DNA from 3 places in the Cytobacillus oceanisediminis genome. Region 2 is predicted to be linked to each of the others. Evidence: riboswitches for the same ligand, from Rfam matches in the RefSeq annotation. Region 2 holds a riboswitch; each other region holds the start of a gene.
The links. A riboswitch is a leader RNA that binds a small molecule or an ion and turns the genes downstream of it on or off. The one in region 2 is predicted to bind cyclic di-GMP.
Positions count from the first base shown of each region.

Region 1: linked by a shared signal. The riboswitch ahead of IRB79_RS28105 (methyl-accepting chemotaxis protein) and the one ahead of IRB79_RS06580 (anti-repressor SinI family protein) in region 2 are both predicted to bind cyclic di-GMP.
Region 3: linked by a shared signal. The riboswitch ahead of IRB79_RS25745 (EAL domain-containing protein) and the one ahead of IRB79_RS06580 (anti-repressor SinI family protein) in region 2 are both predicted to bind cyclic di-GMP.

Region 1 covers NZ_CP065511.1:5,316,506-5,327,408, reverse strand. Annotated here, with positions in the region: gene IRB79_RS26620 (MFS transporter) at 245-1,456, shown strand; gene IRB79_RS26615 (alpha/beta hydrolase) at 1,892-3,442, opposite strand; cyclic di-GMP riboswitch class II at 3,585-3,668, shown strand; gene IRB79_RS28105 (methyl-accepting chemotaxis protein) at 3,729-4,658, shown strand; gene IRB79_RS26600 (hypothetical protein) at 4,917-5,222, shown strand; gene yhfZ (GntR family transcriptional regulator YhfZ) at 5,436-6,368, shown strand; gene IRB79_RS26590 (PRD domain-containing protein) at 6,436-6,810, shown strand; gene IRB79_RS26585 (DUF2620 domain-containing protein) at 6,812-7,171, shown strand; gene IRB79_RS26580 (YhfT family protein) at 7,199-8,491, shown strand; gene IRB79_RS26575 (phosphotriesterase family protein) at 8,525-9,442, shown strand; gene IRB79_RS26570 (aminotransferase class V-fold PLP-dependent enzyme) at 9,442-10,584, shown strand; gene IRB79_RS26565 (YhfX family PLP-dependent enzyme) at 10,612-10,903, shown strand, end outside.
Region 2 covers NZ_CP065511.1:1,265,077-1,275,979, reverse strand. Annotated here, with positions in the region: gene IRB79_RS06620 (YtxH domain-containing protein) at 1-367, opposite strand, end outside; gene IRB79_RS06615 (DUF1128 domain-containing protein) at 618-848, shown strand; gene IRB79_RS06610 (type 1 glutamine amidotransferase domain-containing protein) at 1,163-1,678, opposite strand; gene treR (trehalose operon repressor) at 1,762-2,490, opposite strand; gene IRB79_RS06600 (class I SAM-dependent methyltransferase) at 2,551-3,540, opposite strand; gene IRB79_RS06595 (FAD-dependent oxidoreductase) at 3,537-4,838, opposite strand; gene mnmH (tRNA 2-selenouridine(34) synthase MnmH) at 5,064-6,122, shown strand; gene IRB79_RS06585 (helix-turn-helix domain-containing protein) at 6,301-6,624, shown strand; gene IRB79_RS06580 (anti-repressor SinI family protein) at 6,723-6,869, opposite strand; cyclic di-GMP riboswitch class I at 6,900-6,989, opposite strand; gene IRB79_RS06575 (hypothetical protein) at 7,156-7,422, opposite strand; gene IRB79_RS06570 (DUF5658 family protein) at 7,562-7,768, opposite strand; gene IRB79_RS06565 (LPXTG cell wall anchor domain-containing protein) at 7,879-8,592, opposite strand; gene IRB79_RS06560 (CalY family protein) at 8,663-9,256, opposite strand; gene sipW (signal peptidase I SipW) at 9,342-9,920, opposite strand; gene tapA (amyloid fiber anchoring/assembly protein TapA) at 9,935-10,729, opposite strand.
Region 3 covers NZ_CP065511.1:5,100,122-5,111,024, reverse strand. Annotated here, with positions in the region: gene IRB79_RS25775 (sensor histidine kinase) at 1-592, shown strand, start outside; gene IRB79_RS25770 (response regulator) at 649-1,329, shown strand; gene IRB79_RS25765 (hypothetical protein) at 1,616-1,894, opposite strand; gene IRB79_RS25760 (DegV family protein) at 2,116-2,955, shown strand; gene IRB79_RS25755 (ATP-dependent helicase ComFA) at 3,187-4,659, shown strand; partial or broken gene IRB79_RS28195 (ComF family protein) at 4,655-4,798, shown strand; gene IRB79_RS28190 (ComF family protein) at 5,123-5,353, shown strand; cyclic di-GMP riboswitch class I at 5,427-5,513, shown strand; gene IRB79_RS25745 (EAL domain-containing protein) at 5,563-8,148, shown strand; gene IRB79_RS25740 (TIGR03826 family flagellar region protein) at 8,219-8,650, shown strand; gene flgM (flagellar biosynthesis anti-sigma factor FlgM) at 8,794-9,060, shown strand; gene IRB79_RS25730 (flagellar protein FlgN) at 9,076-9,555, shown strand; gene flgK (flagellar hook-associated protein FlgK) at 9,574-10,903, shown strand, end outside.

The sequences.
Region 1 (10,903 bases), 1.3 Mb from region 2:
TGGGACAGCGGGACAGGTTCCTTGTCCCAGCGTTCCGTAGGGGACAACCAACCTGTCCCCATGTCCCAAAGTACATTCCTATATTATAACATTTAGAGCATTTGGAATGAAGGTGCGCACTGTTTCAAAAATAGTTTAGGGAAGTTCTGAATGGAAATCATGTGGAAAATATAGTCGGAATTTTCGATTTTTACGAAATGAAATGGTATAATGGATTAATGCTTTAAAGGAACTGGGTGGGAGAATGACTGCTGTAAATGCTAGACAACAGGAATCAGATAAATATTCGCTGCATGATGCCGGCTTCAAAAAAATTATGATTGCGATGACGAGTGCATCCATTTTAGTATTCGCTAATTTATACTTTGTGCAGCCGATAATGCCGCTGCTGGTGAAATCATTTGACATCACATCTGCAACAGCGGGTTTATCACTGTCTGCTGCTGTAGTTTCTATGATTTTCGGGTTGTTATTCTTCGGATTTCTATCTGATCGAATCGGTCGGGTTTCAATAATGAATATCACGCTTGTTTGCACCATTATTCCGCTGGTGCTATTGCCCATTGCGCCTAATTTTGAAACGTTTCTGGTGCTGCGCTTCCTGCAGGGCATTTGTATAGCGGGCCTGCCTGCAGCTGCCATCGCGTATTTAGGGGAGGAACTGGATTCTAGAAGCGTCAGTCTCGGCATCACCATGTATATTGCAGCCAATGCCATTGGCGGAATGGCCGGCCGCATCTTCGTCGGGTACATTGCTGATATGGCCAGCTGGCAGACTTCTGTTTACTTCCTGCTTGGATTCTCCATTTTGTTATTCATCATTTATTTTATGACTCTGCCAAAATCTCATTATTTTAAGCCCAGTAAAATATCTGTTCAAGAAGACTTGTCAGGCATGGGCTCACATCTGAAAAATACGAAGCTTTTCCCTGCGTTCGCGATGGGGATCCTCCTCCAATTCTCGTTTACAGGAGTATGGACGTACCTGCCTTTTTATCTCGAACAGGATCCTTTTAATCTTTCTGTAAAAAATATTTCTTTTACCTACCTGGCATACAGCTTCGGTATAGTTGGCTCCATTCTGGGCGGAAGCCTATCTGCTCATTTTAGGCAAACCACACTGGTCTCGGTTGGAACCGTCATTTTAATAGGAGGGACCTTGCTTACCAATGTGCACTCTTTATCAGTAATTGTAATAGGCCTATGCCTGACCTGTCTGGGGTTTTTTGTGGCGCATTCACTGATGGCGGCCATTGTAAATGAGCGCGCTGCCCATCACAAAGCCGGTGCCTCGAGCATCTATCTTGTAAGCTATTACCTTGGAGTCGCAACCGGAGGGACGCTTGCCGGCCTGGTATGGCAGACCGGGGGCTGGACGGGGATCACGGTGGTTTCCTTTGGGCTGCTTCCGGTTGTGGTGTGGCTGATGGCGGGCAGCTGGAAGGTTCATCGCTGATATGTTAGGGTGCTTCGGACAGACTAAGCGGGAATTTATCAGTTGGAGTCCGAACCCGTGTCAGCTTCGGCCAGTGCGAGTAGGAATAATCCAGTTGGAATCCGAACTCTTGTCAGCTTCGGACAGGCCGAGCAGAAATTTCCTTATTGAAGTCCGAACACAAGGCAGATTTATCGAGAAGAACCGCGCATTTACTAAAAACTATTAATAGGAAGCCTTAAAGCCCCAATCAATAACGATTGGGGCATCTTTTTTCTATAAAAACCGCACTGAGATGCTATCATGTATCACTAAAATCAGTTTCTGTGCGGATAGACTCGATTTACTTGCGGATAAAATTTTTTCTGTGCTTATAGCCACAATTTACTTGCGGATAAAAAATTTTATGTGCGGATAGCCACTTTTAATACTGCAGACCAACACTCCTGCTGCGACCTAACGAGGATCCCGTTCCTGCCCTGTTTTCAGATCAATAACCTTAACCGGGTTCTCCGGAGCATTGACCGTTTTGCTCTCAGGAGCAGCATTTCCGTTTTCCACCCAGTCGATAAGCAAGTCGAATGACTGGTGAGCGTAAGGCAACAAAGGCTGGAGTTCCTTATCCGGATCGGTGGAGCTGTTCCAGACAAGGCTGTCAACATGGTTGCCGTTCTCGATGGTATACATTCGATGCAGATCCTGCTTCCCGGCTTTCTTGACGAGCTTTTGATATCCCTTTGCATGAATCTCCGGGAATATCAGCGAATCAAGGGAACCAGTGAAAGAGATGAGCGGCACATCTATATCTCCAGTATTGGCCACTTCCTTAATATTTTCTTTCACTTCCTTCGGCCGGGTCATATATTTATAATCTTCAAAGATAGAATCATAGGATCGGTCTCTCACGCCATTCACAAAGTTCAGGTAATTCCTCCATTGCGTACGGCCTGGGGCTTCCGGATCGAAATGGTCCCGATAGATATTCAGCGAGATAAACCAGTATACCTGATCATGATAGGCCCACAGTTTTTCCGATCCTTTAGGCAATCCTGCTTTGTATAGCTCTTTCATGGCTTTCTGCTGTTTTTTGCCGCTTCCATATAAAGCTTCCTCCGCATGATTCACAACGGTGGTCAGGGAACTGATTAAATTAGGCTTTTTCTCCGTCCATAACACGCCTTCCCAATCGACTCCTCCATCGAAAAGGCGAGGTTCGCCAGTTTTCTCCGGATGGTCATTTTCAAGGGCATAGCGCACGACGTATCCGCCATTGGAAATTCCCATCGCATATGTAGGAATCTTATGCTCTGCCGATACTAAATCGCTCGCCGGGTCGGAAGAATCAGCCGGATCAATTAGCCCATCGGAATAATGGCTGACTAAGTACTGCTGTGCGGCTTTCGTAACCTGCCGGAACCGCTGGTGCCATTCTGCTACGCTATCATCCTCAGCGGCTAAGGCATTCTTTGCTTTTGCAAATGGATCAGCTGAATCAGCCTCACCCTGGGTGCCTTTATCAATCGCTGCAAAAGCATACCCTTTTTCCAGGACATAATCGCTGAAAAGCAGGTCGGTTGCCGTTTCATTTCTTGTAGCCGGGATTCCCGAAACAACAAGCCGGCCATTCCAGTGATCCGGAACCCTTATGACAAACTGGGCATCTTCAAAAATACCATTTACCTGAGTTCCCGTTACAGAAGAAGGCTTGTACATTTGATGCCATCCGGTTCCTTCCGCAGCATTTCCCCATAGATAAGGGGCAAGACCGATGTTGCCGTAAAGGGTTGCCTGCTGATATTGGCGGGGATTCCTGGTGGTCAGCCAGTTGTTGTCCACACCGTCAAAGTATTGTTCCGTTACTGTATGCGCACCAGGTATTATAGCCTGGTTTTCCGCAGCAGTTTGCTCCGCAAAACTTCTTTCCGGAAAAAGTGAAAAGCTTAAAGCAAATGCCAATGATAACGCAATCAGCTTGTTTTTCAGATAAATCCATCCCTTCTTCATCATCTCTTACAGTTCTATTCTACTTTTACTAATTATGGGAATCATGGGTCTTAGTAATTAATTATTTGAATTTTCAGCATAAAAGAAAGCAGAGCATTGAAAATTGTGATGCCAGACCGATGCTAGTACTATAGTCTTATAGACGGAACAAGTTGGAAGCAATGAGAATTCAAGGGGAATTGGGCGCTTTAATGAATTCGAGCTAGTAGCGCAACCGGCCAGCACTTACAGGGGACCAGTCCTTTTGTAAGGATATGTTCTAACAAACTTTTTTGAAAAGAGGAAGAGCATGCTTACAACTTATCAGCCTAATCATTATAAGAGCACACAAGTTCTTGAAAAAGAAGCTGTTTTAGCCGCAATTGAAAATTCGCTTGCCATGATTGAATTTGATGGGAACGGGAAAGTGCTGTGGGCAAATGAGAATTTTGCCCGTACTGTCAAATATCGGGCAGAAGAAATGCCAAATATGATGCATAAGCAACTTTGCACCCCTGAATTTGCTGCCAGCAGGGAATATCAGGAGCTTTGGAGAAATCTGCGCAATGGCAAAAGCTTTCAGGAAAAAATTCAGCGTGTGACCAAACAAGGAGATCTTATCTGGCTCGAAGCAACATACACACCGGTATTTGGGGATGATGGCAAGGTAGAAGGTGTTGTAAAGGTTGCTACGGATATTACAGAACGGGAAACGAATACAGCACAGGTGGCAGTCCAGCTTCAGGCAATGTCAGAAGCCCTTAGTGAAAAAGCAAAGGCTGGAATTGAAAGAAGCGAAGAGGCCGCTCAGGCAATAGGCAAGCTCGTTCGTGAGTCCAAAGGGAATCTGGAAATCCTCCATTCTCTCAAATCACAGGCACAATCCATCGGCAGCATCGTAAAAACAATCCGTGAAATAGCGGCACAAACCAACCTGCTGGCATTAAATGCAGCTATTGAAGCTGCGCGTGCCGGCGAACATGGCAGAGGCTTCAGCGTCGTTGCCGGAGAAGTGCGAAAGCTTGCAAACCGGGTACAGGACTCCATACAGGAAGTCAATGCCCACATCGAAGGAATATCAGATGAAATCAACAAAATTAGTGACGCAACTCTGCAATCACAGTCAGGCATAACTGAAAACCAGGTTCTTAATGAGCAGGCTGTATCTGCATTTAAAGATATTGGGGAAGCTGCAAGAAAGCTGGATGATCAGGCAAAGGGTTTTAAGAGCATTTTATAGGAAAATGGATTAAACGGGGGCTGCTTTTATAGCAGCTCTTTTTTTCTGCAGATAGGAAGAATGGATGAGGCTGGCGAAATTACATAGAGAAAGAGTCCGAACTTGATGCCCCTTCGGACAGAAGAAGCAGAAATCCGAGAGAGTGAGTCCGAACTTGATGCCCCTTCGGACAGAAGAAGCAGAAATCCGAGAGAGTGAGTCCGAACTTGATGCCCCTTCGGACAGAGGAAGCAGAAATCCGAGAGAAAGAGTCCGAACATGATGCCCCTTCGGACAGAAGAAGCAGAAATCCGAGAGAGTGAGTCCGAACTTGATGCCCCTTCGGACAGGAGAAGCAGAAATCCGAGAGAAAGAGTCCGAACTTGTAGCTCCTTCGGACAGAAGAAGCAGGAATCCGAGAGAGTGAGTCCGAACTTGATGCCCCTTCGGACAGGAGAAGCAGAAATCCGAGAGAGTGAGTCCGAACTTGATGCCCCTTCGGACAGGAGAAGCAGAAATACGAGAAGAAAGAGTCCGAACTTGATGCCCCTTCAGACAGGAGAAGCAGAAATCCGAGCAATGTAAACCGAACTTTGCTCAGGAAACTAATTTTCAATTAGATGGGGAGCTCGCTTGTAAATGAGTCTCTTGATTTCCACCGCGGACACATGGAAGAATAAAGGAAAGCAATATTAATTGCGAAAAAGTTTGAAAACTCTTGAATTAATAAACCATTACAGCTACACTAATAATATACAGTTTTTCGTATATTGATCAAAGGTAAAGAGGTATTACAATATGAGCCGTATTTGGGAAAGTTTATATTCAAAGAATGGGCTGGCTGCCAAGTTTATTGCAAAGGAGCTCATTCAGTTTTCAGAGGGAGAGAGAATCCCCCGGGTAAGTGATTTTACGGAAAAGCTATCATTGGGCCGCGGGACTGTGCAGGGGGCATTAAGAGTGCTGGAAGATTTGCATGCCATATCTCTTGAATCCAGGGGGCATCTTGGGACCTTTCTGAAAAAAAGGGACATCAACCTGCTGTATGAGATTGCCGGCATCGGACCGGTGATGGGCGTAATGCCGCTGCCTTATTCCCGAAAGTATGAGGGATTGGCGACTGGTATTGTCGAAGGGTTTGAGGAAATCAATAAAAAGTCTGGCCTTGCTTATATGAGAGGGGCGAGAAGGAGGATCGAATCATTAAAAACCCGGCGCTACGATTTTGCGATCATGTCCCAACTGGCGGCAGAAGAGGCAGTACAGGAGTTTGAGGGCCTGGAAATTCTCCATACACTTGGTCCGGAGACCTATGTAACGTCCCATAAAGTCTTTTTTTCAGATAGCAAAAACAATGGGATTACAGATGGCATGAAAATCGGAATTGACTATTCATCTGCCGACCAGGCAAATATTACCCTCCTTGAATGTGAAAAGCACAAGGTTGAACTGATAAAGGTGGACTATATGCAGCTTTTCAATATGCTGAAAAACGGCAGTATTGATGCAGCGGTCTGGAATGCAGATGAAGCAAGGGCACTAAAAACGTTTGCCTCCTCTGATTTTAAATCAAAAAAGGCAAAGGAACTGGCCATAAAAGCAACCAGAGCAGCCATCGTCATAGAAAGTGAAAGAGCAAATATAAGGGAACAAATCCAGCTCCTCCAGTTTAATAAAGTGGAAGAGACCCAAAGGCTAGTGGAGGAAGGAAAAAAGTATCCTCACTATTAAGAAACTGAAGTTCTAGTTTCTTAGCAGCATTAATATACTAAATACTGTATTCTGGAGGGATTATATTATGGATTTAAATCAATTGAAAGAAAGAATGGACATCCTTTTAGCTTCATCTGTTGTCAGTACCAAAGCAGCTGATATAAGCACGTTAGCATTCATGCATTTACAGTCACACATGAAAAAAAATGCCATAGCTGGAGCTGAAATGCTTTTCACCCATTTGCCGACAGCTCTGACGAGAATTGAAAAGGGTGAACAGGTTGAGGCTCCCCATCCTGCCCTGCTGGATGAAGTCAAACAGTCACCGGAAGCATCCATAGCAATGAAGGAAATCGATTATGTACAGCAGCAATGGAAGAATCAGCTCCCCCAAGAGGAAATCGATTTTCTGCTCATACATTACACAAATGTACTGCAAATCAACAAAGGAGGAAATTAAGATGAAAATTGTAGTTGGCGGACAGGTGGATAAAAAAGAGATTGAGAGCTTAATAAAAGAGATTGACAGCAGCATCACGACGATGGTCAAGTCAGATCTGGAAGCAGCGATGGCCGTTAAGACAGGACAGGCAGATTATTATGTCGGTGCATGCCACACAGGAGGCGGCGGAGCTTTGGCCATGGCTATTGCCCTTCTCGGAAAGCCAAATTGCGAGACGGTTTCCATGCCGGGGAAAAAGCCTGTTGAGGAGAAAATTGTAACCGCTGTCAGCGAAGGAAAAAAAGCTTTTGGATTTACAGCTGACCACAAGGAGACTGCAGTGCCTATGATTATCAAAGCTTTAAAGAATAAAAGCTAATCCATTTTAATTGAGGGGGAAATAGAAATGGAAATGACATTAATTATCCTGATTGGTGCTGTTGCTGCTGTCTTGGCCAATATGAATATTGCCGTTTTCAATGATGGCCTTCGTCCAATTGTCTCTGAACATGTGGAGGGCCGGATGACGAGACGGGACCTTGCCTTCACTGCCTTTGCTATGAGTTTCGGCCTTGTAATCGGATTTGGAATACCTTTTACACTCTCGGCCAGTATCATCCTCGTTCACAGTATCCTGCTGGGAACAGATATTATCGGTTTGCTGACTCCGAAAAATAAATGGGGAACACCGCTTGCGGCGGTGATTGGCGGTGCTTATGGAGCAGGGCTGTTAATCGGACTCGAAGGCTTTGTGAAGCTGTTCGATTATCTGCCGCTTAATTTCCTTGAAGCTATGGGAGCGGTTGGAACACCGGTCGTCGTTACATTTATGGCATTCCCGGCGCTTGCGGTTGCCATGCAGTTCAGCGTTAAAAAAGGGGTCATAACATTTATCGTTTCCGCATTAATCCGTCAGCTTGCTGTCTGGCTGAATGAAAGCGGAATCCTGACGATTTCAGGGACGACAGTAACACTGAACCAGGAAGGAATGGCTCTTATTACAGGGATGATCTTCCTTCTTGTATTTGCCATGAAGGAAAAAGCAGAAGAAGGCTCTTCCATCGACCTTGCTGCTGTATTCAGTGATAAAGTGGCTAAAATCAGAAAAAATGTTGTGTTCTTTATGATTATTGGCGGTCTCATTGCTGCTGCTACAAATCTATGGATCATGGCAGGAGATCCGATCTCTCTAAATCTATTAGCGGAAGGAAAAGCAACAGATGCCGGAATTGCTGCGGCTGCCCGTGCGCTCGGCTTTATTCCGCTTGTCGCCAGTACAGCGATCGCTACCGGCGTATACAGCCCGGTCGGATTCACGCTCATTTTCGTCGTCGGGTTTTTCTCCCCGAATGTTTGGGTGGCCTTAATTGGCGGTGTCATCATTATTTTCATTGAAGTTATGCTATTAAGCTCGATTGCTAGATTCCTGGATAAATATCCTGGTGTCCGTAATTCCGGTGAAAACATCCGCAGTGCAATGACAAAGCTTCTGGAAGTGGCGCTTTTGATCGGTGGAGCTAACGCTGCCAATGCGATTGCACCAGGGTTTGGATTCTTCTTCATCGCCGGATTCTATTTGCTGAATGAAGCGGCAGGACGCCCGATTGTCCGCATTGCGGTCGGCCCTGTGGGTGCCATTGCAGTCGGAATCATTGCCAATATCCTGGTTGCACTTGGAATCATGAACATTCCTCAATAAAGAAACCAAATAAAGAGAACGGAGTGGACAGCCATGATACAAACCGTACTTGGAAAAATTGCTCCGGAAGAATTGGGGATTTGCTCGGCTCACGAGCATCTCTCCATTGATCTTTCGCGAGTGAAAAAAGATCCGGATACCATTCTGGATGATGAAAAGGGCATGCGTGAGGAGCTGGAGGATTTTTATCACCTTGGCGGCCGAGCAATGGTGGAAGTGACGAATGACGGCATGGGCCGGGATGCTCATGTGTTAAAAAGGCTGAGCGAGGCAACAGGGGTTCACCTTATTACGTGTACAGGCTTCTATAAAGATCCTTATATTCCTAATTTTGCAGACGGATGGAAAGCGGAGCAGTTTGCACAGCATTTTATCAAAGAAGCAAAAGAAGGGATTGCTGATACGGGCATTCTGCCGGGTGTCATCGGGGAAGTGGGCACAAGCAAAAATGAAATGAAGCCGATTGAACGTGAGCTCTTAATTGGTGCTGCCATGGCCGGTGCCGAAACCGGCCTTCCGGTGACCACTCATACAACACTCGGAACACTCGGGCTTGAACAGGTGCAGCTGCTGACGAAGCATGGCCTTCCGGCTGATCAGATCATCATTGGCCATCAGGACCTCAACCCGAATAAAGACGAAGTTCTCTCTGTTTTGGAAACAGGAGCCTATATCGCATTTGATACAATCGGAAAAAATAATTACCGTCCCGATGAAGAGAGAGCCGCTTTCCTCCTGGATTTCATAAACCGCGGGCTTGAAAAGCAAATTCTTCTTTCAGCAGACTTAACCCGCAAGTCGCATTGGAAGAAGCATGGAGGCCCGGGCTACGGTCTTGTGCTTGAGACGTTTATTCCAAAATTGAAGAAGTCCGGAGTTCCGGAAAGCATTCTGCATCAATTCCTGACCGTTAATCCATCCAGAGCTTTTTCAATAAGGGAGCGATCATAGTGTCCACATACAATCGAGCTGAATTAAAATACGCAAATTCAGTTTTGCCAAGCTTATCGATACAGGAAGCACAGGAAAAACAATTCAAATTGGTAGACAGAATGAGCCGCCATTTCAAGGGAAAGCAATTTCTGTCGATGGGGGATCTTGGTGTCTCTCCAAAATACAAGCGGCCGGAACAGACGTATCTTGTGGAAAGAGTTCTGGCGGATTTCTTTGAAACCGAGGACTGTGCCCTTGTCAGGGGAGCCGGAACAGGCGCAATCCGCAATATTCTAAGCATGCTTCTGTCTCCTGGAGATGAAATGTTCATTCACACGGCACCTGTTTACACGACGACAAAAGAAACGTTAAGAATATTGGGCATTAAAACAGTCCAGGCAGATTACAACCATCTTGAGGAAGTCAGAACGGCCATCAGAACTAATCAAAATCCTAAAGTTTTCTATATTCAGCATGCCCGCCAGCAGCCGACAGATCATTATCAATTGGCGGAAGTCATCAAAGCCGTGAAGGAAGAACGCCCGGATCTTCCAATTGTCGTGGATGACAATTACTGCGCATTGAAGACAAAGGGAATTGGCGTGGAATTAGGAGCGGATTACTCAACCTTTTCCGGGTTCAAGCTTCTCGGGCCGGAAGGAATTGCGGTAATTGCCGGCAAAAAAGACGCCATCGAACGGGTGCATCACTATAACTACTCGGGCGGCGGCCAGGTTCAGGGCTACGAAGCAATGGAGCTTTTAAGAATGATGACCTTCGCACCTGTATCGCTGGCTATTCAAAACGAGCAGGTGGAAGAGCTCTGCCGCCGTCTGAATGAAGGGGCTGTGAACGGAATTCGCGCCGCCTACATGACGAATGCCCAATCCAAAAACGTCATTGTAGAGCTGGAAGATCCGATTGCCCAAAGTGTGATCAGCATCAGTGATGAGCATGGGGCGGCCACTCATCCGGTTGGGGCGGAATCAAAATATGAAATCATTCCGATGATTTACCGCGTTTCCGGCAGCTTTTTGGAAGCACAGCCCGAGCTGAAGGAATATGGACTGCGCATTAATCCGATGAAATCAGGAGCCAGCACGATCATCGGTATTTTGGAAAAAGTGATACCTCTTGCAAAAGAAGTGCAGCATCGTTAATACCCGTAAATAAAGGGGGGAACTCCAATGTTTTTAGATGTAACAAAGCGCAGAAATCCTAAGCTGATTCAATCAGGTGTCACCTTGCATCAAAGCGGGCAAATACCCCCGAATACGTACGTGATTGACCTCGATATACTCGGAGAAAATGTAGCAGCTCTGGCAGAAACGGCGAAAAATCATGACTTTACGCTTTATTTCATGAGCAAGCAGCTTGGAAGGCTTCCGTTTATAGGCCAGTTTATTGCAGAGCACGGCATCGAAAAGGCGGTTGCTGTTGAATTCGACGAAGCCAAAACATTGGCAGAAGGCGGCGTTG
Region 2 (10,903 bases):
GAACTGAATCGTCAGAAGATTTTTCCGGAAGTTCACTTGATCCCTTCTGCTTAATATCTGAAAATGCCTGCTTTGTATTCTGGACAATCTGTGTTACTTCCGGTGCCATTTCTCTTATTTCTTCAACGGTCCCAGTAATAAAAGCGACGTCTTCACTAACCTGGTCAATAGCTGTTTTGACCTTATTGGAAACATCCTTCACCTGATTCACTGCTTCACTTGGGTGTTTTATGTAATAGCCGACATTGCTGGACGTTTTCCGGCAATTATTAAAAACGGTTTCCCTTGTGGATTTGTCAAGAAGGCTTAGTGCACCGCCTGCAAGTGCTCCATATAGTACACCTTTCCAAAACAATGATTTCCCCATATTTTATTCTCCTTTAGCAAAATTATTATATGAAAATTTGGTTCAATTTTTCCCTATTTTCCGGTTGACGAAACCTGACTCGTCCTTTTCTTGTATTATCTTATGTGATTTGTACAAACTTCTCCTTTATTTTCTACTAATTTCCATGGTACATGCAAGCCTAATTTATATTGACAATTTGTTGATATCGTGGAAAGATGATAAGAAAAGTGTGTGCGTCCAAATACATAGCTATGAGAGGGTGTCCGAAATGAATAATTTGTCGGAGAAATCGGTTGAGAATGTGGAGTTTATGATTGAGGCTATTAAGGAAAAGCTGAAGGTTTTAAACTTAGGTGCTATAAAGCCTTCTCACTTTGATGAGGAAATGTATGAGGAATTGAAAGATATTTATGACCTTGTTATGAAGAAGGGATCCTTCAGTCCGAATGAAATGCAGGCTTTGGTGGAAGAGCTGGGGAATTTGAGGAAGAATAAATAATCATGGAAACAGCCTTTTGAGGGCTGTTTTTTTGATGGGGTTTCAGCATACTTATCAACATAATATGCAGCTGTTGATTTGGGTGCTGATTTCCGCTACAGGCACTCGCTTTCCACGGGGCTTCCGGGAGCCTCCTCGGCGTGACCGCCTGCGGGGTCTCCCCTGGTTCGCTACTCCCGTAGGAGTCTCGCGCCTTCCGCTCCAATCAGCACAGTATTAAAAGTAATTTTTTAAAATCAAAACCCGTATGCATTTTCTACGCCATTAATACAAAAACCCCCTGCCAATTAAGGCAGAGGGCTTTCAATTTTTCATTAACCTAACAACTTAAGCGACTCACGGGTGAATGCCGGGATGTCTTCTGGCTGGCGGCTTGTGACTAGCTGGTTTTGGCAAACGACTACTTCTGAATCCTGGTATTTTGCGCCGGCGTATTCCATATCGACTTGGATGGATTTGTAGCCGGTTGCGTCGCGCCCTTCGAGTGTCTTGGCTGTCAGCAGCAGCTGCGGTCCGTGGCAGATGGCAAATACTGGTTTCTTTTCGTCCATGAAGGATTTTGTAAATTGAACAAATCGGTCATCGGCACGAAGCTGGTCCGGTGAGAAGCCACCAGGCAGGAAAAGTGCATCAAAGTCTTGCGGATTTACGTTATCAATGCTTTGATCTATTTGAACAGTGGCTTCACCTTGTTTTCCTTTAACGGATTTGCCTTGTTCTTTTTCAATAGTCACGACTTCATGTCCTGCTTCTTTGAATGCTTGAGCAGGTCCCGTGTATTCACTATCTTCGAACATCTCTGTAATTAAGCATGCAATTTTCTTACTCATTAATAACATCTCCTTTGAAAAATCTTCACATAAGAAGATTTCCCTGAATGGACAATCTTAAACGTAAAAATGCATATTCACCTTTAAAACACCTGACTGTCCATTCTTCTGGCAAAGTCAACAAACCTGAATTTGTCGGGTCTGTGCCTGGATTCCGTGTATTGAAAAAGGGTGGCATCGTCAAAGTAGATATAATTTTTCACCACGACAATGGCATGGAATCCTTCCATATCAAGGAGCTTGCGGTCTTCAGCAGTTGGTTCTTCCACAGTAAATTCCTTTTTGGCAAAGCTGATTTTTTTTCCGAGTTCGCCCTCAATGTAGGCAAAAATAGAGCTCTGGCATATTTCTCTGGTTAAGCCCGGGACATATTTCTCAATTAAAAAATCCTTGTCCAAAATAATCCGCTCATCTTCAATTTTCCGGACACGATAGACTTTCCATACTTTTTCACTTTTATCAATATGAAGATGCTTCATCTTTTCTGCGTCAGGCTGAATAAGTGAAAATTCGTCCACAATCGTTTCGGCACGCTGACCCATTTTCCCGGCCAGCTCTTTAAAGCTGACCAGACCCGATATGGGGAACTGCAGCTTTTTTAAATCAAGGACCATCGAGCCTTTTCCGCGGATTTTCTGGATAAAGCCGTTTTGTGCAAGCAAATTCAAAGCTTTGCGGATGGTTTCCCTTGAAGTGGAATACATCTCTGTTAATTCATGTTCAGATGGCAGAATGGATCGGGCAGGATACTTGCCTTCTTGTATTTGCTGGGCAATCTCTTCATAAATTACTAAGTATTTATTATTTCTCATTTTCAATCACCATTTCAATCATGTTTACCCCATTCTACCATTTATCGGATTAGCTTTCATTTACCTGTTGGACAGCTGGATAAAATACCATCCGCCTTCGGTTACGACCGGCTTGAAGGTTTTTATTTTCAGCTTCAGCTCTTTAGCGATTAGATGGATATCCTCCTCAGTTGGGGTTGGGTATAGGTTTTCAAATGCAGAAAAGAAGCTGTTAAAAACACTTGAAAACTCCTCGCCCTTTTTCGAATGAAGAATGGGCGTGATAATGGTAATGGACCCTTTTCGGCTAAGCCAGCTTTTCAAGCGGGATAGCAGCTGCTTGCGGTCTTCCGGCTGGATATAGTGAAGCAAGTTATTGACCATAATTAAATCTGCCTGATGCTCAGGTGAGTATTCATGAACATCCGCTGTGACAATTTTAATGTTGGGAATATCTTTGCAATTAATTCGGGCAGATTCCGCGACCTCTTCATTAATCTCAATTCCCACCAGTTTTGCTTGTGGGAATCTTTGGCTGATTCTGCTTAAATAGCCGCCTTCCCCGCAGCCAATGTCGATGATCCTTTCCATTTTGTTTTTCTTAATGGTTTTCATCAGGCGCGGAAGTGCAAGCTGTTCAAGCAGTGACGAGGTTCTCGCTACGGTTGGTCCATGCTCTTCATGGTCAAAAGTGTTTTTCTTATTAGAACGGAGCAGTTCTGGATAAGAGAGTAACGTCGGGATATGCAATTCCATCATTTCCTTCAGGATGATTCCTGTGGATCGGGGGTTTTTGGGCGTGGAGGGAAGACTGAATTTAGATGCTGTCTTAATTTTATCCTTCCCTTTCTTTTTCAAATGGCGGATCGCCAGTCCCACCTCCACCCACCTTAAAAGCAGCTCCTCCTGAAGATTCTTGGATGATGCCACCTGTTTTACCGTTTTCCAGCTGCGAAACTGGGAAAAAAGGTCAAGCTCAAAGCCTACGTATGCATGCCAGCTGTACAAAAACGGCTGGTTCTTTTTCATCCAATTTCGTGCTTTTAGTAATCTTACATATTCATTTATCATTGCTGTTCAACCTTCTTCCAGGGATAGTCATCTTTTTCTGTATAAAAATAATGGCTTTTAACTGCCGCTGATAATTCTGTTCTTCTTGCCGGCAGCATTCCTGCCTGAATCAATCGGTCCCATAGGCTCTCTGACCAATATCCGAGGCCTGAAACATTCAGCATTTGCTTATATTGCAGGATTTTATCTCTTTCGATCTGCATCAGACCTTTACGGCGTATTCCTGTAATAAGCCGGTTGGAATAAGAATAGGCTATGGCGGATAAATGGCTGAGGCTGATCATGTTTTCAGCCCGGGGTTTCCGGACTTTTTCATACCATTTAAGCTTGTCCGGCGAAATTCTTCCGCTCGCATACATCTCTGCAAGCAATTCACCAAGCACATCCGCATCCTGAATCGCCATATTCATTCCTTCACCTGCCATCGGGTGGACCGTATGGGCCGCATCCCCCAAAATAGCGAGTCTTCCCTCCACATATTTATCTGCATAGAAGGCAGTCGGAATCATCAGCTGAATATCCTTCCAATTTTTCAGCCTGGTCACATACCCCTCCAATTCCGGAAAAAGCTCTAAATAGTTTTTATGAAAATAATGAATTCCTTTTTTGAGATGTTCCTTATAAGTTCCCTCCGGAATTAAATAGACAGACCTTACTTTCTCATCCGGCAGCGGAAATAATCCGAGGAACCGTTCATCCTTAGCGATGATTTTCCCTTCCTTCAATGATTGTGGCCGATGGAACGTAACAGTTAAAAATTGATGATTATACTCAATCTTTTTAATTTTGCTGTTCATTTCTTTCCTGGTAATGGAATTCCTTCCCTCAGCTCCTATATAAAAGTCAGCCCTCACTGTCAGATGCTCCTTTAAATCCTTCCGCTCAACCATTAATTCGCCATTGTCATAGCCTTTTGCCAGGGTCCCTGACAAATAATGAAAGTTTGGATATTGAAGCGCCCGTTTGAGAAGGATTCCTTTCAGCTTTTCATGCTCGATCATGAGGGAGTAATCATAATCTCCCGGCAGAATGCTGTAATCCATAGCAAACTCTTTTTCACCTTCCTCAAACGCAATTCGGGCAAATGAAAAGCCATTCACGCGGATTACATCCAAAGCATCCAGCCGCTTAAAAATTTTCAGGCTCTTTGGCTGCAGGAGTTCTCCCTTATAAACGAAAGACGGGGCATCCAGCTTTTCCAGAACGAGGACATCAATATTGGCTTGAGCCAGCTTCAATCCCAGCGTCAAACCGCCAATCCCTCCGCCTACAATTGCAACCTCTGTATTCAAAGACATGGTTCCACCACCTTTGCCTTTTATTTAACCTCCTTTTTAAAAAGCAAAACCAATGGATATGCTGATATTACAATGTCTGGAAAAAATTATAAGAACAATCTTTTGAAAATAGGAGTATGATTGTGGGGGACACCTATATTTTCAAAATCCTGTATAATAGAGAGAGTAAAATCAATTAACGTTCCTTTTCGGGCGATATATAGCATTATTTTTGGAGGCATTAAAATGAGAGAAATAGCAGTCGAACAATATATCCAAATGGACAACGCAGTTCCGGTCGATGTCAGGTCTCCAATTGAATTTGAGGAGTGCAGCATTCCCGGTGCTGTCAATGTGCCGCTTTTCACCAATGAAGAGCGTGTGGAAATCGGGACACTATATAAAAAAGAAGGTTCTGATGCGGCTAAGTGGAGAGCGATGGAAATCGTTTCACCTAAGATCCCTTTCATGATGCAGAAAATCAGAGACCTGAAAAATGATGGCTTCCAGCCTGTCATTTACTGCTGGCGCGGCGGCATGCGCAGCAAAGCGGTCACCACATTTATCACGTATGCGGGCGTTTCAATCCCCCGTTTAATTGGGGGCTATAGAGCCTACCGTCAATATATTCTTGAAAACACAGCAGACTTGATTCCTGAAAAAGCAGTTGTTCTTCATGGAATGACCGGGGTTGGGAAAACGGATGTGCTGAAGGTGTTAAGCGAAAAAGGATACCCTGTTATTGACCTTGAAGAAATGGCGGGACATCGCGGATCGATCTTCGGCTCCTTTGGCATGGGGAACGGCAGCACACAGAAAACATTTGATGCACTACTGTATCAAGCCCTTTCTGAGGTTAAAGGTTCACCTTATATAATTATGGAAGCCGAAAGCAAACGAATAGGCAAGGTTGTTCAGCCGGACGAGCTGCTTGATACCAAAAAAACCGGAATTCACATTGATATGTTCGCCAGCATGGAATCCCGTGTCCAGCGCATCGTCCGTGACTATGTTGAGCCTTATAAGAATGAAGAATGGTTCAAACCGAAAGTTGATGAAAGCCTTGTGTTTATTAAAAAACGTCTGAAAGATACTGAAATCCGCGAGCAGCTTGATGAATCAGTTGAAGCAGAAAACTACGAGCTATTTATCAAACTTTTATTAGAACACTATTACGATCCGCGTTATGCCTTTAAACAGCATGACTATGAAGGCCAATTCCACCATGTGAATGCGGATGATGTGGAAGCAGCTGCACAACAAATTATTCACATTATTGAAAAGCAAAATGCTCCCGTCCTCTGACGCGGAGCATTACTTTTTACGAGCGACAAAAGATATATTTTTATAAAACATGGATAACTAACTATTTAAATCGGTTGACACTGTGGTATGATGATAATAATATTGAACAAAACGTTCTTAATATGGAACTACTTCTGAAATAATCCTATTACATACAAAATAAGGTGTGTGGTATACGATGATCGGTGATCGTGTAAAAAAACTTCGCCAAGAAAAGAAAATGTCCTTATCCGAGCTTGCCGACCAGGCCGGTGTGGCAAAATCATATTTAAGCTCACTTGAACGCAACCTGCAAACCAACCCATCTATTCAATTTCTTGAGAAAATCGCGGGTGTTCTGAATGTCCCCGTAGACCATTTAATCCATGAGCAAATCAACAAGGATGATCTAGATTCAGAATGGATGAAAATTGTGAAGGAAGCGATGGAGTCTGGTGTTTCAAAGGAGCAATTTCGGGAGTTTTTGGATTTTAATAAGTGGAGAAGCGGACAAAAGTCATAGATGTAAGAGCCTGAATATACAGGCTTATTTTTTTGGCAAAATAAAAAGCATTTCCATCTAGAGATGCCTCTAACAGAAATACTTAGCAATACCGGATATCAAGCTTCGATCAGAACCTCTTTGGCTCTGTTATTATGTAAAAACTCTCTAATTTCTTCCTTTTGCAGGCCTAAGTTCTTTGCTTCCATAATTAACTGCAGCCACTCCAAATCAATTCCTTCGACCTTTACATTTTGCTCTGTCAAAATTCTTCCCCCTAGGATACATATCGTATTCCAGGCAACCCAGCCGTCTTAGTATTTTTTCAATACCTTAGACCCGTGACTTTGCGTCCTCATCTTTCAATGAGTTTGCCTTTTTCTGCGCCTATCGGCTCAAAGAAATATTTTCCATAGATGTATTCTACTATGGGCGTATTGCTAATGGTGTCTTATTTTGTAAATATAATTAATTATTTAATATTAAATTAATTTGTTTTTCGACAAAGTCCTAATACTTTTAGTGTTCTTGATTACCTGAACCCCTCACCTTTTACAGTAAGTTGTTATTAATGGTCGAACTCCTTTTGGAGTAGTAGGAAAGTCCGATTCTTTTTCTGTAATTTTTGCTGATTTGTTTTATTGAATAGGTGTGCGGAGTTTTGCTTTTATTAAAGGCCGTGTGGACTGGTTCAAGGGTCATAGCATTCAGAAAGATTTCATCCGTTAAATCAGTTCCGCAGATCGGGCATAGCCAGTCACCTGATTCACTGCTGCTATATGAAGGTTTGTGGCATTTATTGCAGTTCTTTCGGTACATTTACAGCCTCCTCATTTGACTAAAAATATTATTTTTACTCTATCAGTTAAGATAGAGCTTCATAAATCAATAAAACATGAAGTACTAATATTAATGAATAAAGATAAGCTGCACCTTTTGCCAATACCTTTACTTTAGTTTACGGCGGAAAATTAATCGAAGTTGATAGCAGGATTAAAAAGCATGAAAGAACAGCTTTAACAGATTGGAACAGTAGTGGTTCTATATTATAAAAAAAATTCATTATTGGATTCAATTCTTCAATCAGCGAAAGGCTAAGTCCAAAGAACATCAAGAGGCCATCCAGAAGATTAATGAAGGCAAGATACTGCAGAATTTTTTTCATAAGTTCACCGCTTAATAAGTAGCTTTTTGATTATATTCATTAACTGCTTAGATAAGTTCTAAAACGAATAAAAATTAAGGCCTTAAACAATCAGTTCCTCAGGCCTTAATCTAAGTTTCACTCCGCAGCCTTCTATAACGCGATAAAAAAATTACGCTTCCGGCACCTAAAAATAGTGCGCCAATAAGTAATAAATTATAATTATTAGTTGCGGTATTTGGGAGCTTATTAACCTTCTCTGGAATTACCGTGGCATCTGAGGATGGTGGTAAATTATTAGTTCCCTCTCCAGAATCACTATTATCCCCTGTCCCTGGAGTCTCATTGTCGGTTTCAGGATCACCTGTTGCTTCGGCAAGAAAAATGATTTCAACCTCTGCAGAGGAGTTTTGAAATTCATTTCCTAAATGCTCTGGCATTGTTACTTGGAAAAATAAAGTTTCTTCTGTCCCTTTCGATAATTCCCTGGGAGAGAAGCCTTTAAAATCTTTAAGTTTTCCTTCGTAAAGCATCTTTGTATCTTTCTTAACCTCAAGCTCTAATTCTTCAAAAAGTCCTTTAACAGACTTCGATTTTCTAATGTTAGATGTATATTTAAAATCTTGTTTACCATCATTTTTTATCGTTATATTTCGGGGCATCCAGTCGCCTGGTTTTAAATTTTCTACTTTAAATAGGTATCTATTTGAGTTCTCTAAGTTCGTATTAACATCAATTTCCTTCTCCACTGCTATTGCAGTTTCGTTTCCAAAAACAATTAAGAAAACAAAGCTATATATAATAAATATTTTTATAGGTTTTGCCAGCAAACTTTTAACTTTCATGGCATTCCCTCACAATAATGGATTTAACAAAAGGCGGGAAAAAATTCCCACCTTTTGTTTTGGAAATCTATTATTTTGCCTGACCAGCGCCTTGCATACCTTCAAACGTCCACTCAAGTTGCAGGGAGTCACCTTGGAATTGGTTTTGATCTGCCCCATTATCAACAAACTCATATTGAACATAAACTGAATCAGTTGTACCAGCGGCTAAATTACCTCCCCTTTCTGCAAACCAAGCGCTCCAGAAATTACCCTCAATTACATCAGGACTCATACTTTTAAGATCAAATAGTGTAGTTTCCCAAATAGGTACATCTAACTTATCAGCATTTAGGAAAAAGTTAACTCGAATATGCTTTCCTAAATCATCTGAATTATTTCCATTTGTATCCCCAACTGAATAATTGGTTTTCAGATTAATTTCAGCAATATCTAGAGAACCATCATTATTTATTTCAAAGTAACGAGTCATAGTATCCCCTGGCTTTATATTTTCTACATTAATTACCTGTGTAGGGTTAGTACTTAATTGTAAAGTACCTGCTTTGAAGTTACCAGTAGCTACAGCACTGTCACTAAAGTATGCAAATGTTCCCCCACCAACTAATGAAATACCTAGTGCTGCTGATGCAATTCCCATACCTAACTTTTTCTTAAGATTCATAATAAAGTTCCTCCTCTTACCCCTTTTTGGGTATGTATAATTTTTATATATTGACCCTTGCATTTCTACAAGGAGTGCAACCAATTTAAGCAGTTTTTTCTTTTGAGTCTGTTTTATTGTTCTTAGGATCAATTTCTCTTATGGCCTGGAAGATGCTGAATGCTGCATATCCTAGAAGCAGTAGCCCTGGGCCAATAAGCAAGATGGCACTTCCTTCTTTCGATTGAGCAAAATCTATAAAATATCCCACATAAGGAATGGTGAAGCCAGTATAAACAGCTCTTACATTGTCAGATAGCACAGGTTCCATGTCTGCCGTCTTGTTGTTGTCTCCTTTTGTTTCATACATGACATGATCTCCGCTGTTAGTGACTCCGATAATCCTGTGAGTAACTAACTTTTCTTCGCTTGCCTGGAATGTAATAACGTCATCTTTCTTCAATGACTTACTTTCTTCGGAACTAAGCGGCTTTACTGCAATAACAGACCCAGTTTGGAAGGTAGGCTCCATAGAGCCTGATAACACTGTCTTCAGCTGATATCCAAAGGCCTGCGGCTCTCCTCCTGATGCTTTGGAGGAGACCACTAGGAAGGCCATTAAAATTAAATTAATGAATAGAACCGCTGTTATAATGTTGCTTATAATTTTCAATGCTTTTTTCAAACTATTCACCTGCCTCAATTTGTGCTTTCTTCAGAATTAACCGGAGCTTCTGAAGCCTTAACCTTGGTATCTTCCGGCTTTGATTCTTCTTTTGGTTTCTCTTGTGGCTTTTCTTCAACTTCAGGCTGTTCTACTTTCTGCTCTTCTTTTGGTTCTTCTGCTGGCTTTTGCTCTGGATTCTCTTGAGGTTTATCTTCTGTTGGTTCAGCTGCTTCTTTGCCAGTTTCCTCTGTCTTATTGTTTACTTGTTCCTTGGCAGTCTCTTCTGTTACATCTGCCTTTTGTTCCGTTTTCTCTTCTTCCACGTTGGAAGCTTCACCTGATTCTAAAGTAACTATTATTTCTTCACTCCAGAGTTCTCCATTTCCAGGATGATCTTTGTGCTGATAAGCTTTAAACATATATGAACCACTTTGTTGAGGAATAAAGGACAATTCTACTTTTTGCCCCTCTTTAATAGGGTCAAAAGCTATTACTCCTTCAATAGACTCACCTTTTTTGGCATTATCATTCTCGCTGTAGTAAATCTCATATCTTCCAGCTGATTTCATATCGGAACCAGTATTTTGGATGGTTGCATATATCTTCTGTCCATCATATTTTTGTCCAATGAATTTTAGAGAGCTGCAATCCCATTCACCATGCTTCTCACCTTTAGAACACCCTGGCTCTTCTGTCTCCCAGGTACCAGCTTGAATGGTCCCAGTTACTGTGTCCCTATCACTAAAATATGCATTCGTCTGCCCAGTCAGAGTTGCCGACATCCCAATAAGCAGATACCAGGCAGCCACAAACTTAAATACAAGCAATAGGATTTTATTCTTCTTCCCAAATTTCCTAATCCGTTTGTATCGTATAAGAACCCCCTCCTAGTGAGTTGATGTTCTTTGGATTTGTTTGTTTCGTTCTTTTTATCGAACCGATAAGTCGAGTATAGTCCATCCGTCTTATTTTGAAAAATTCCAAATTCAGCCGTTTTTTCG
Region 3 (10,903 bases), 1.5 Mb from region 2:
AGTGTCCCGCGAGATCCATGACGGACCGGCCCAGATGATGGCGAATGTCATGATGAGATCCGACTTAATTGAACGGGTATACAAAGAGCGCGGTGCTGATGAAGCCATTACTGAAATAAAAGACCTGAAAAAAATGGTCCGCAATGCTTTATATGAAGTTCGAAGGATTATTTATGATTTGCGTCCAATGGCTCTTGATGATTTGGGTTTAATACCTACCCTCAAAAAATACTTAACAACGATCGAAGAGTATCACAGGAGTACCAAGATATACTTCGCGAATGTTGGCGAAGAAAGGCGATTGCCGCCACAATATGAAGTCGCATTGTTCCGCCTGATTCAGGAATCTGTGACAAATGCTCTCAAGCATGCAGAAGCTAAAGAAATCCATGTGAAAATAGAAATAAACAGCACTAGGGTAGCAGTAGTCATCAAAGACGATGGGAAAGGCTTCAATCTTCGTGAGAAGCGTCCGGGCTCTTTTGGAATTATGGGAATGGGTGAAAGGCTTGAACTTTTGGATGGCCAGATGTCCATAGATTCTAAAATAGGCAAAGGAACCATTGTCATTATCCAAGTGCCATTGAATTAAGAAACACCTTAAGAATAGAGATAGAAAACTAACTGGAGATTTGGGAGGCGAAGCATTTGAATACAAAGATCGTCATAATTGATGACCATCAATTATTCAGAGAAGGGGTAAAACGCATTTTAGATTTCGAAAAGAGCTTTAATGTAGTGGCAGAAGGCGATGATGGCAGTGAAGCCATGGCTCTTGTGGAAGAGAATGATCCAGATGTAATCATCATGGACATCAATATGCCGAATACAAACGGTGTGGAAGCGACCCGCCAGCTGATTAATAAATATCCTGAATCCAAGGTGATCATTCTTTCCATCCATGATGATGAGAATTATGTAACGCACGCACTTAAGACAGGAGCAAGCGGATACCTTTTAAAAGAAATGGATGCAGATGCATTAGTCGAAGCTGTAAAGGTTGTCGCTGATGGAGGATCTTATTTACATCCGAAGGTGACACACAACCTGGTAAATGAATACCGCAGACTAGCTGCAGAAGGTACTGGAACCACATCTTATTCACAGGTGGAAATCCGCCGTCCTCTTCACTTGCTGACACGCCGTGAATGCGAAGTGCTTCAGCTCCTTGCTGATGGCAAAAGTAACCGCGGAATTGGGGAAGCTTTATACATAAGTGAAAAAACAGTAAAGAACCACGTGAGCAATATCCTGCAAAAAATGAATGTGAATGACCGTACTCAGGCAGTCGTTGTAGCGATTAAAAATGGCTGGGTTGAGGTGCGATAATTTTATTGAGAGAAAAAGTCCTTTTTTAAAGGGGCTTTTTCTTTTTTGTTTTTACCTTTTCTTAATAAGCTCTTTAAATTACCTTCAAGAACAGTAGGGAAATGAAGAAAGAATAATTGTGGTTACTTGCCCCATATGGTTACCCTCTATTCTTTTGTCTTAAAAGAACATTTGCTTCCTCTATATTAATGATAACGGAAAGGTAAGGTGAATTAAAGGTATTTATACACTATTTTTGAAATTTTAACCAAAAATAAACACGCAGAAAGTAATCACCTTTGCGTGTTTATTTAATAAGTGCGGCTGCAGCTGTTTGAAAAATAGCTTTTGTATCGGAGGATCTCTTTTTAGCTTGATTCACTATATAAACAAGCTCCTCGATTTCTTTTGGAGGCAAACAGTCTATCAGCCAGGAAGCAAGTTCTGGTCCGCTAATAGAATGGTCAATATTTGGTACTTTAATGTGCTTATATTTACTTAATTCATTATTAAGCATTTGATGAAGTGTATCTAAGCTGTATCTATTTGATCCGGGGGTATTTGTGGAAGAAGTGCTTTTAATCAATGTGTTACAGCTCCTTTACAAAAATAAGACACAAAAGGCATTTTATCATATGCTTGGGAAGGATTTGAAGGTAAAAAATTACCAGGTCTTAAAAGTAGGTATAATGGGGCATAGGTTTATTTACTTCCCAACTTTATAACTTAATGCAATTTTCCCCGGTATCATATAAAATGGAACATGACATACAGTAGAGAAAAAAGATAAGGATGGTAACTCTATTTATGAAAACGGCTGTTGTAACGGATAGTACAGCATATATTCCTAAAGATATAAGAGAAAAGTTAAATATACATATGATACCGCTGAGTGTTATTTTTGGCAGTGAGACCTACCAGGAAGAAGTAGAAATTACGGCTGCAGACTTTTATGAAGAAGTGAAGCATAAAGATCTTCCGACTACTTCACAGCCGCCGGTGGGGGAGTTTGCCGAGCTGTTTGAGAAACTATCGAAAGAATATGATGCAGTGATTTCGATTCATTTGTCGAGCGGCATCAGCGGGACGTTCCAGGGGGCAGTTACTGCTGGGAGCATGGTGGAGGATATTCAGGTTTTCCCGTTTGACTCGGAAATCAGCTGTATGGTGCAGGGGTTTTATGTAATTGAAGCTGCGGAACTTGCTGCTGCCGGTAAGGGACCACAGGAAATCGTTGAACGGCTTGAGGAAATGAAGAAGAGCATTCGGGCTTATTTCATGGTGGATGACTTATCGCATCTTCAGCGTGGAGGGCGCTTGTCAAGTGCACAGGCATTGATCGGCAGCCTGCTGCAGGTGAAACCGCTGCTTCATTTTGAAGATAAGAAAATTGTTCCGTTTGAAAAGATTCGCACGCGCAAAAAAGCGATGAAGCGGATGGTTGATCTTTTCTGGGAAGATGTGAAAAGCGGGGAGCCTTACCAGGCGGTTATTATCCATGCCAATCGCGAAGCAGAAGCCCTCGAGTGGAAAGCTGAGCTTGAAGTGGAGTATCCAAATGTTGAGTTTATGATCAGCTACTTTGGCCCGGTCATTGGAACCCATTTGGGTGAAGGTGCTATGGGGTTTGGCTGGGTGAAGAAGTAGTATTGTGAGTATCATTCTGGGTTCGGAATGGTACTTTCTTTTTGTCTGAATTGTGAACTTTGGGAATAGACTTGAAAAATTGGGGAAAGGAATGGCAAAATTGAGGAAAGGAAGTAGATATTTGGGGAATGATTTGCTTAAACTCGGGAATAGAAACTGAAATTTGAGGAATACCCCCCATTGATTTTAAAAAAACGAGGTGATTATTTGAGATTTGCCCTTAAAAATAATATGTTAATTCCAAATTTAAACAAAGACACTTCAGACAGCCTCCCGATTTCCTTAATTGAGACCATTCCGGCTATATCACTCAACGAAAGCTACCTCTTTAATAATGAACTTCAGCAACTACTCCATGGTAAGCAGCTTTTACTTATTGATCTCCCATTTCCCCTCGAAGAAATTCAATCACATTACGGAAACGGAAATATTCTATACCGAAAAGGTATTATTAAAGATAAGAGTAAGGTTGTCTGTGCAAGGTGCGGCAATAAGGATCGCTCTCTTTTTTCTAGTTTTCACTGTGCCCGATGCGGGGAGAAGGAGTGTGTTTACTGCCGAAAATGCATCATGATGGGACGGGTCAGTGCTTGTACACCTCTGATTAGCTGGTGTGGACCTGAACCACTCCAGGAACTTGTCGAGAATCCCTTAGTATGGAGTGGCACCCTTTCACCTGGGCAGCAGCATGCCTCCGAACAGGTAAAGCATGCAGTGATTGAGAATAAAGAGCTCCTTGTTTGGGCAGTATGCGGTGCGGGAAAAACGGAAATTCTGTTTGAAGGGATCAATGCTGCCCTTGCGTCCGGAAAAAGAATCTGTATTGCCACACCTCGAACAGATGTTGTACTGGAGCTTGGTCCGCGGCTTAAAGCAGTCTTCCCTGGTATCCAGGTTGCTGTCCTATACGGCGGCAGTGAAGACCGCCATCTCCAAGCTCCCTTAACCATCGCAACCACACATCAGCTGCTTCGATTTTACAATGCTTTTGACACAGTCATTCTTGATGAAGTAGATGCCTTCCCTTATACAGCAGACGAAAGCCTTCAGTATGCTGTCCGACAGTCCCGCAAGGAAACCTCCTCTATGATCTATTTAACTGCTACCCCTAGCCAAAAATGGCAAAGAGAATGCCGGAGCGGAAAAAGAGAATTTGTCACTATCCCGGCTAGATATCATCGTCATCCATTGCCTGTTCCGTCTTTCAAATGGTGTGGAAATTGGGAGAAATCCCTTAAAAAGGACAAACTCCCATCTGCAGTTAGACAATGGATCAAGAAGAGGCTTGATAACCACAAGGAGTGCCTGCTCTTCCTTCCGAAAATCGATAAAATGGAAAAAGTCCTCACCATCCTTCGTAAAACCTATCCTAAAATCCAAGCTGTCCACGCAGAAGACCCCGGCCGAAAAGACAAAGTCCAAATGATGCGTAATAAAGAGATTTCCATGCTTTTAACAACTACCATTCTGGAAAGAGGAGTTACCTTCCCTAATATTGATGTAGCAGTACTCGGAGCAGAAGATCGCATTTTTACAGAAAGCGCTCTTGTCCAGATCGCCGGCCGTGTTGGAAGAAGCTCTGAATACCCGAAAGGAGAAATCACCTTTTTTCACTACGGCAAAACCGAAAGCATGGTCAAAGCGCAGAAACAAATCCTCAAAATGAACTCTGAAGCCAAAAAGAAAGGATTGATAGACTATTAACTGCTTAATTTGCCACGAAGAAATACTCTCTGCTGTAAGCTGGTCGACTCTCTGGTCGAAGCCAAAAGAAAATCATTTATGTCAGGGCTGTGCCGATAAACTTCCATTAATTACGGGCGAGACATGTGCTAAATGCAGCAGGCCCTTCAACAATTTAGAACCTCAATTTCGAAAAGGGAATCTATGCGCAGATTGTTTAAGGTGGAACCAGGATCCAGAATGGTCAGGGCTGCTCGAGAAAAACGATTCTCTTTTCCTATACGATGACTTTCTGAAAGAAACATTAGCCCGCTATAAATTCCGGGGCGACTATATTTTTGCGAAAGCTTTCTCTCCTTTTATTAGAGAAAGGCTGAAAGCTCTGAAATTTGACTACCTCGTTCCAATACCTCTCAGTCCTCAACGGCTTTATGAACGAGGCTTTAATCAGTCTGCTGCACTCATCCATGAGGCAGGCTTTACCGTGACGGAGCTGCTGCAGCGAATTCACTCAGAAAAGCAATCCAAGAAATCGCGATTTGACCGAATCCATCTTCATCAGGTCTTCCAGCCGCTAAATCTCAATATCGAAAATAAGAAGATTATCCTAATCGACGATATCTATACAACCGGCTCAACTCTATATCATGCAGCGAAAGTACTGAAAGCAGGGGGTGCTGCATCAGTATGCTCGTTGACATTAGCAAGAGGATAATGGATGGAATAAATTACAAATTAATGTTTTTGAACTAGATAGTTATTAGGAAAATAATCCTATGTTAAAATATTCTAATCCAGGGTAAATTTTACGAAAGTAAAGGACGCAAAGCTGCGGGCCTAAAGCAGGTTTCTGCCATGGCAGCCGGGCTGCACAGAAGAAGAACTATTTTCGTTTGCCTTTTTTATTGGAAAGGATGTCTTGAAGTGAACGAATTTAATACACAGGATGGTGAAAAAACCACTAAAGATATTGCTGATTCTAGCAGTCAGCAATTGGAATTGACTAAGATTAAGAATAACCTCAACCAGGCTCAGATGATCGCCAATATTGGAAGCCTTGAGTACGATGTGGAAAACGATAAAGGGTTTTGGTCAGATCAAATGTTTCGGATTTTTGGCCTAAAGCCTCAAAAAGATTTTTTCCCAGACTATCAAATGTATTTGAGCTACCTTCATCAGGATGACCGCCCGGCCTTTGAAAAGCAGTTTAAAAGGCTTCTCAAAGAAAAGGATAGTGTGGACCTGGTATGCAGGATGATCAGGCAGGATGGCGAAGAACGGTATATTCACCATCGGGCAGATTATTTTGCAGATGAAGATGGATCACCTAAAATCATCGCAACGATTCAGGATATAACTGAAAAGCGGCGCATGGAAGAACAGCTTTACGAAAATGAGCGGAAAATTGGGCAGATTTATGAAAATCTTGATGTAGGCGTCTATTCCGCAGATCTGGCAGAAAGAAAAGTTCTTCATTTTTCCAAGGGAGTAGAGGGGATATTCGGCTATACAGCCGAGGAATTTATTGCCGATTTCGATTTATGGAACAATGTGATCCTTCCGGATGATCTGCAGGAGGTAGAAGCGAAGCGGGCGAACATTTTGAATGGGAACAGCATCCGCTATCAATATCGAATTGTTCATAAATCCGGTGAAATTAGATGGGTTAATGATCATAGCATCCCATATCTGAATGAAAGAGGCGAACTTTTCCGGGTTGATGGATTTGTAACAGATATAACAGAACAAAAATGGCTTGAAAAGAGAATGAGGCGTATGGCTTTTTATGATCATTTGACCGATCTGCCGAACCGCCGGTACTTTGATCAGAAGCTCCAGAGCCTTATTGAAGACGATGAACAACAGAATATTGCTGTCTTGTTTTTTGATCTGGAGCGGTTAAAGCAGATTAATGATACCTTTGGACACTCTTCAGGAGATGAACTTCTTAGGCTTGTTTCACAAAGAATTAAGGAGAAGCTAAATTCAGTCTGTTTTTCAGCAAGAATTTCCGGTGATCAATTCGCAGTTATTATGGAATATATCCAGGAGAAGGAGGATCCTGCGCAATTAGCAGATTCCATTAATCAAATTTTCTCTGAACCATTCCATATCAACAGCTTTGAGCTTAATATTACCCCGTCTATAGGCATTAGTTTATATCCGGATAATGGGAGCACAGCTGATGAATTGGTCAGAAATACGGAATCTTCCCTATACCATGCCAAGCAGAAAGGGAATAATAGATTTCAGGTTTACCATCCTTCTATGGATATTGAATCTTATAAGCTTTTTACCCTGGAACAGGATATGAGAAAAGCCATTCAAAATGATGAGTTTTTTCTTGAATACCAGCCAAGAGTTGATACGAAGACCGGCAAAATAGTAAGTGCCGAAGCTTTATTAAGATGGAATCATCCGGAATGGGGCAGAGTTTCACCGCTGGAGTTTATACCAGTGGCAGAGGAAACTGGTTTAATTATAAATATAGGAGAATACGTGATCAGGAAAGTATGCAGCCAGATTTATTCCTGGAGGGAAAGAGGTTTATCGATTGTTCCGATATCCGTAAACATCTCTCCGTTGAGCTTCTTGAAAAGTTGTCTTGTTTCCATGATAAAAAAAGCATTAGATGAGAATCACCTTGATGCGTCACTGATTGAAATCGAATTGACGGAATCTTCCCTAATTAACTATTCCGATAACGTGATTGCAGTGCTTAAAGAATTGGGAGAATTGGGCGTGAAAATTGCGCTGGATGACTTTGGGACAGGCTATTCATCCATCACCCAGTTGAAAAAGTATAAATTCGATATTTTGAAGATCGATAAAACCTTTATCCAGGCAATGGATACTAATGCGGAAGATGCTATCATCACAGCAAATCTGATTCAGCTCGCCCATGGGCTGAATATGAAGGTTGTAGCAGAAGGCGTGGAGACCTTTGAACAGTTCTATTCCTTAAGAAAAAATGAGTGTGACCAAATACAGGGGTATCTTTTCAGCAAGCCAATTCCGCCTTCCACCTTTGAGCAGAAACTGTTAATTGGCAGCCTGAAGCCGCAGAATATCAAAGAAGACAATGTGTTCAAAGGTTTGCGCAAGTATGTTCGAGTCGAGTTTCCCTATCCGCTGGAGGCGGAAATGACCATCTTAGAGCTTAACAGCAAGCCTGTCAAAATGGGCAGCACGAAAATCCTGATTGAAGATATGAGTGCAGGCGGAGTGAAATTTGTTTCAAAGATGAAACTTCCGGTAAGGAAAGACATCATTCTATTAATTGAAACCAAGCTTTTAGGAGAGGTTCTCTCCTTTACAGGAACGATTGTCCGAAAAGATGAAATATCAGATGCTCTGACTAATTATGGATTTCAATTTATTATCGATGAGGGACCGAGAGATGAATTGGCGGCGATGCTTGATATTCTGCAAAGTCAGCTCGAGCAAAGCCCCTCTGTTCCCGAATCCCGATTCATAGAAACAGCCAGCAGCCAGCTATACTTCGAATAATATTTTTCTATAATTATCCTATTATTCGAGCTATAATAATTTCATCACAAGCTGAGAGAGGAAGAGTCATATGGCTGAGTTATCAAACTGCCCGAAATGTGACGCCATTTTTGTCAAAAGCCAATTCCGCGATGTCTGCCAGGATTGCTGGAAGGAAGAAGAAAAGGCCTATGAGACGGTTTACCAGTTTATCCGGAAGAGGGAAAACAGGACAGCGAAGATGATGGAGGTTGTCGAGGCGACCGGAGTCGAGGAAGAACTCATCATAAAGTTTATTAAGACCGGCAGATTAAAATTAGCGCAATTTCCAAATTTGGGGTATCCCTGTGAGAAATGCGGGACAAGCATCCGGGAAGGCAAGCTATGCGGCAGCTGTGCGGGGAATCTGAGAAAAGATCTTCAGCAGTTTACCGCTGAGGAAGAACGAAGAAAAGAGGCTGTCCAGAGAGAGAAACATGGCACTTATTTTGCCGTCAATGAAAAAATTAATAAGCGATTCTAAGCTATGTGACTCATTCACATAGCTTTTTCTATAGGCTTATCGATGTATTTTTTGCCAAACTTAAATTAACATTTAAACATACCGCCACATTAGCCGATAATAGACTTAGGTTAAATCGACCGGAAAGAAAGTGAGGGGTACACATGAAAATCAATAATTTTGGTCCTTCAGGCGTGAACCCATACAAACGCCAATTGAATAAGCTTGAAAATGCAGGAAAACCAGCCAGAACGGCATCAGATAAAATTGAAATCAGCTCCACTGCAAAGGAAATGCAGCAGGTATCACAGCTAAGCGAAAATCGTAAAGCAAAAGTAGAAGAGCTTAAAATCCAGGTAGAGAACGGCACCTATAAAATCAATCCGAAAGAAGTCGCGAAAAGCATCGCTAATTTTTATTCAAAAAAATAATGAGGAGGGAATGGCATGTCAGCCGAAGCACTAACTGCAACGATGGAGAAACTGCTAAAGCTTCATAAAAGCCTATATGAACTCGCAGTTAAAAAGACAGACATTATTAAGACCGGCGACATGGACGCCCTGAATCAGATGCTGAAGGATGAGCAGGCTCATATTGCAGCTATCGGCCGATTGGAAAACGAGCGGGAAAAGGCAGCAAATTCCATCGCGCCGATGCTGGAAAGCCCTACAGTATCAGATTGTTTAAATATTCTCACGCAGCCTGATCGCCTCAAGCTGGAAGCCATAACAAATGAGCTTGCTGAGCTGATATTTGAACTGAAAGAGCAGAATTTCCTAAACCAGCAGCTTGTTCATCATTCCCTTCAGTTTGTAAATGTATCTATGAGTCTTTTTAGGCCGCAGCCTGAAACGATGAATTATGGCCCGCCTGCCAAGAAGAAATCTGAAAAGATGAATCCAGGAATTTTCAACTCGAAAGTGTAGCAGAACGGAGGAACAATCATGCGTTCAACTTTTATGGGACTCGAAACGGCCCGCCGCGGCATGTTCACCCAGCAAAGTGCTTTATATACAACAGGACATAATATTTCAAATGCGAATACGCCGGGATACACCAGGCAGCGGATTAATTTCGCGCAAACCGAGCCTTATCCAGGAGTTGGAATGAATCGTCCGCAGATACCCGGACAAATGGGGACAGGTGTCGAGGCGGGAACCGTCCAGAGAATAAGAGAATCGTTTCTGGATCTGCAATATAGAACCGAAAACACCAAAATGGGCTACTATGGAGCCATGAGCGAGTCTCTGACTAAGATGGAAGAAATCATGAATGAGCCGTCTGAAAATGGACTGCACAGTACCCTGGAAAAGTTCTGGAACGCCCTGCAGGATTTATCAAGCCACACCGAAAATACCGGAGCCAGGGATGTAGTGGCTGCTACAGGACAGATGGTTGCCGATACACTGAATTATTACTATAATTCTCTGTCACGGGTTCAGGAGGATATTGGCAATCAAGTTGATGTGAAGGTTGATGAAATCAACGCGATCGTTGCGCAGATTGATCATCTGAATAAGCAGATCGCCTCTGTTGAGCCGCACGGATACCTCCCAAATGACCTTTATGACGAGAGAGATTTATTGGTAGATAGCCTTTCACAATTGGTTAATGTGAAAGTGACCAGTGTGGTCCCTAATACATATGGGGATGCTAAACCGATGGCAGCGGGCCTTTATAATATCGAGATTGTCCAAAAGGATGGAAAATCCTATAATCCGCCCATCAGCCTCATATCCGCAACAAAAGAGAGCGGCATTGTTGGCACAAACAAGGTGGAGCTTGAAAAAAGCGAAGACAGCGGACTTGTAACAGGATTAAAAATCGGTTCCGCTTCATTTACACAGTTTGAGACTTTATCCGGTGAACTATCTGGTTTAATTAACAGCTATGGGTATGAAGCAGGGGGTTCCGCTAAGGGTGCTTATCCTGAAATGCTGGAGAAGCTGAATAGAATGACATCTGCTTTTGCCAAGGAATTCAATGAAATTCATAAAAACGGGTATGCTCTGGGTGCGGATGCTATCTCAGGTCTAGACTTTTTCCAGTTTGATGAGGGAAATCCCGCACAAAGCATTAAAGTAAATCAAGAACTGCTTGATGACTCTTCTAAAATCGCCGCTGCAGCCGAAAAAGGCGGTGCTTCTGGAGATAACCACAATGCACAGCTGCTGGCTGATTTAAGAAAGAAAAGCTTTAGTGATTATACTTCATTGACTGATGATGAAAAATCAAAGCTGAATGGAAGCATTGATTCCTATTATTCAGGAATAA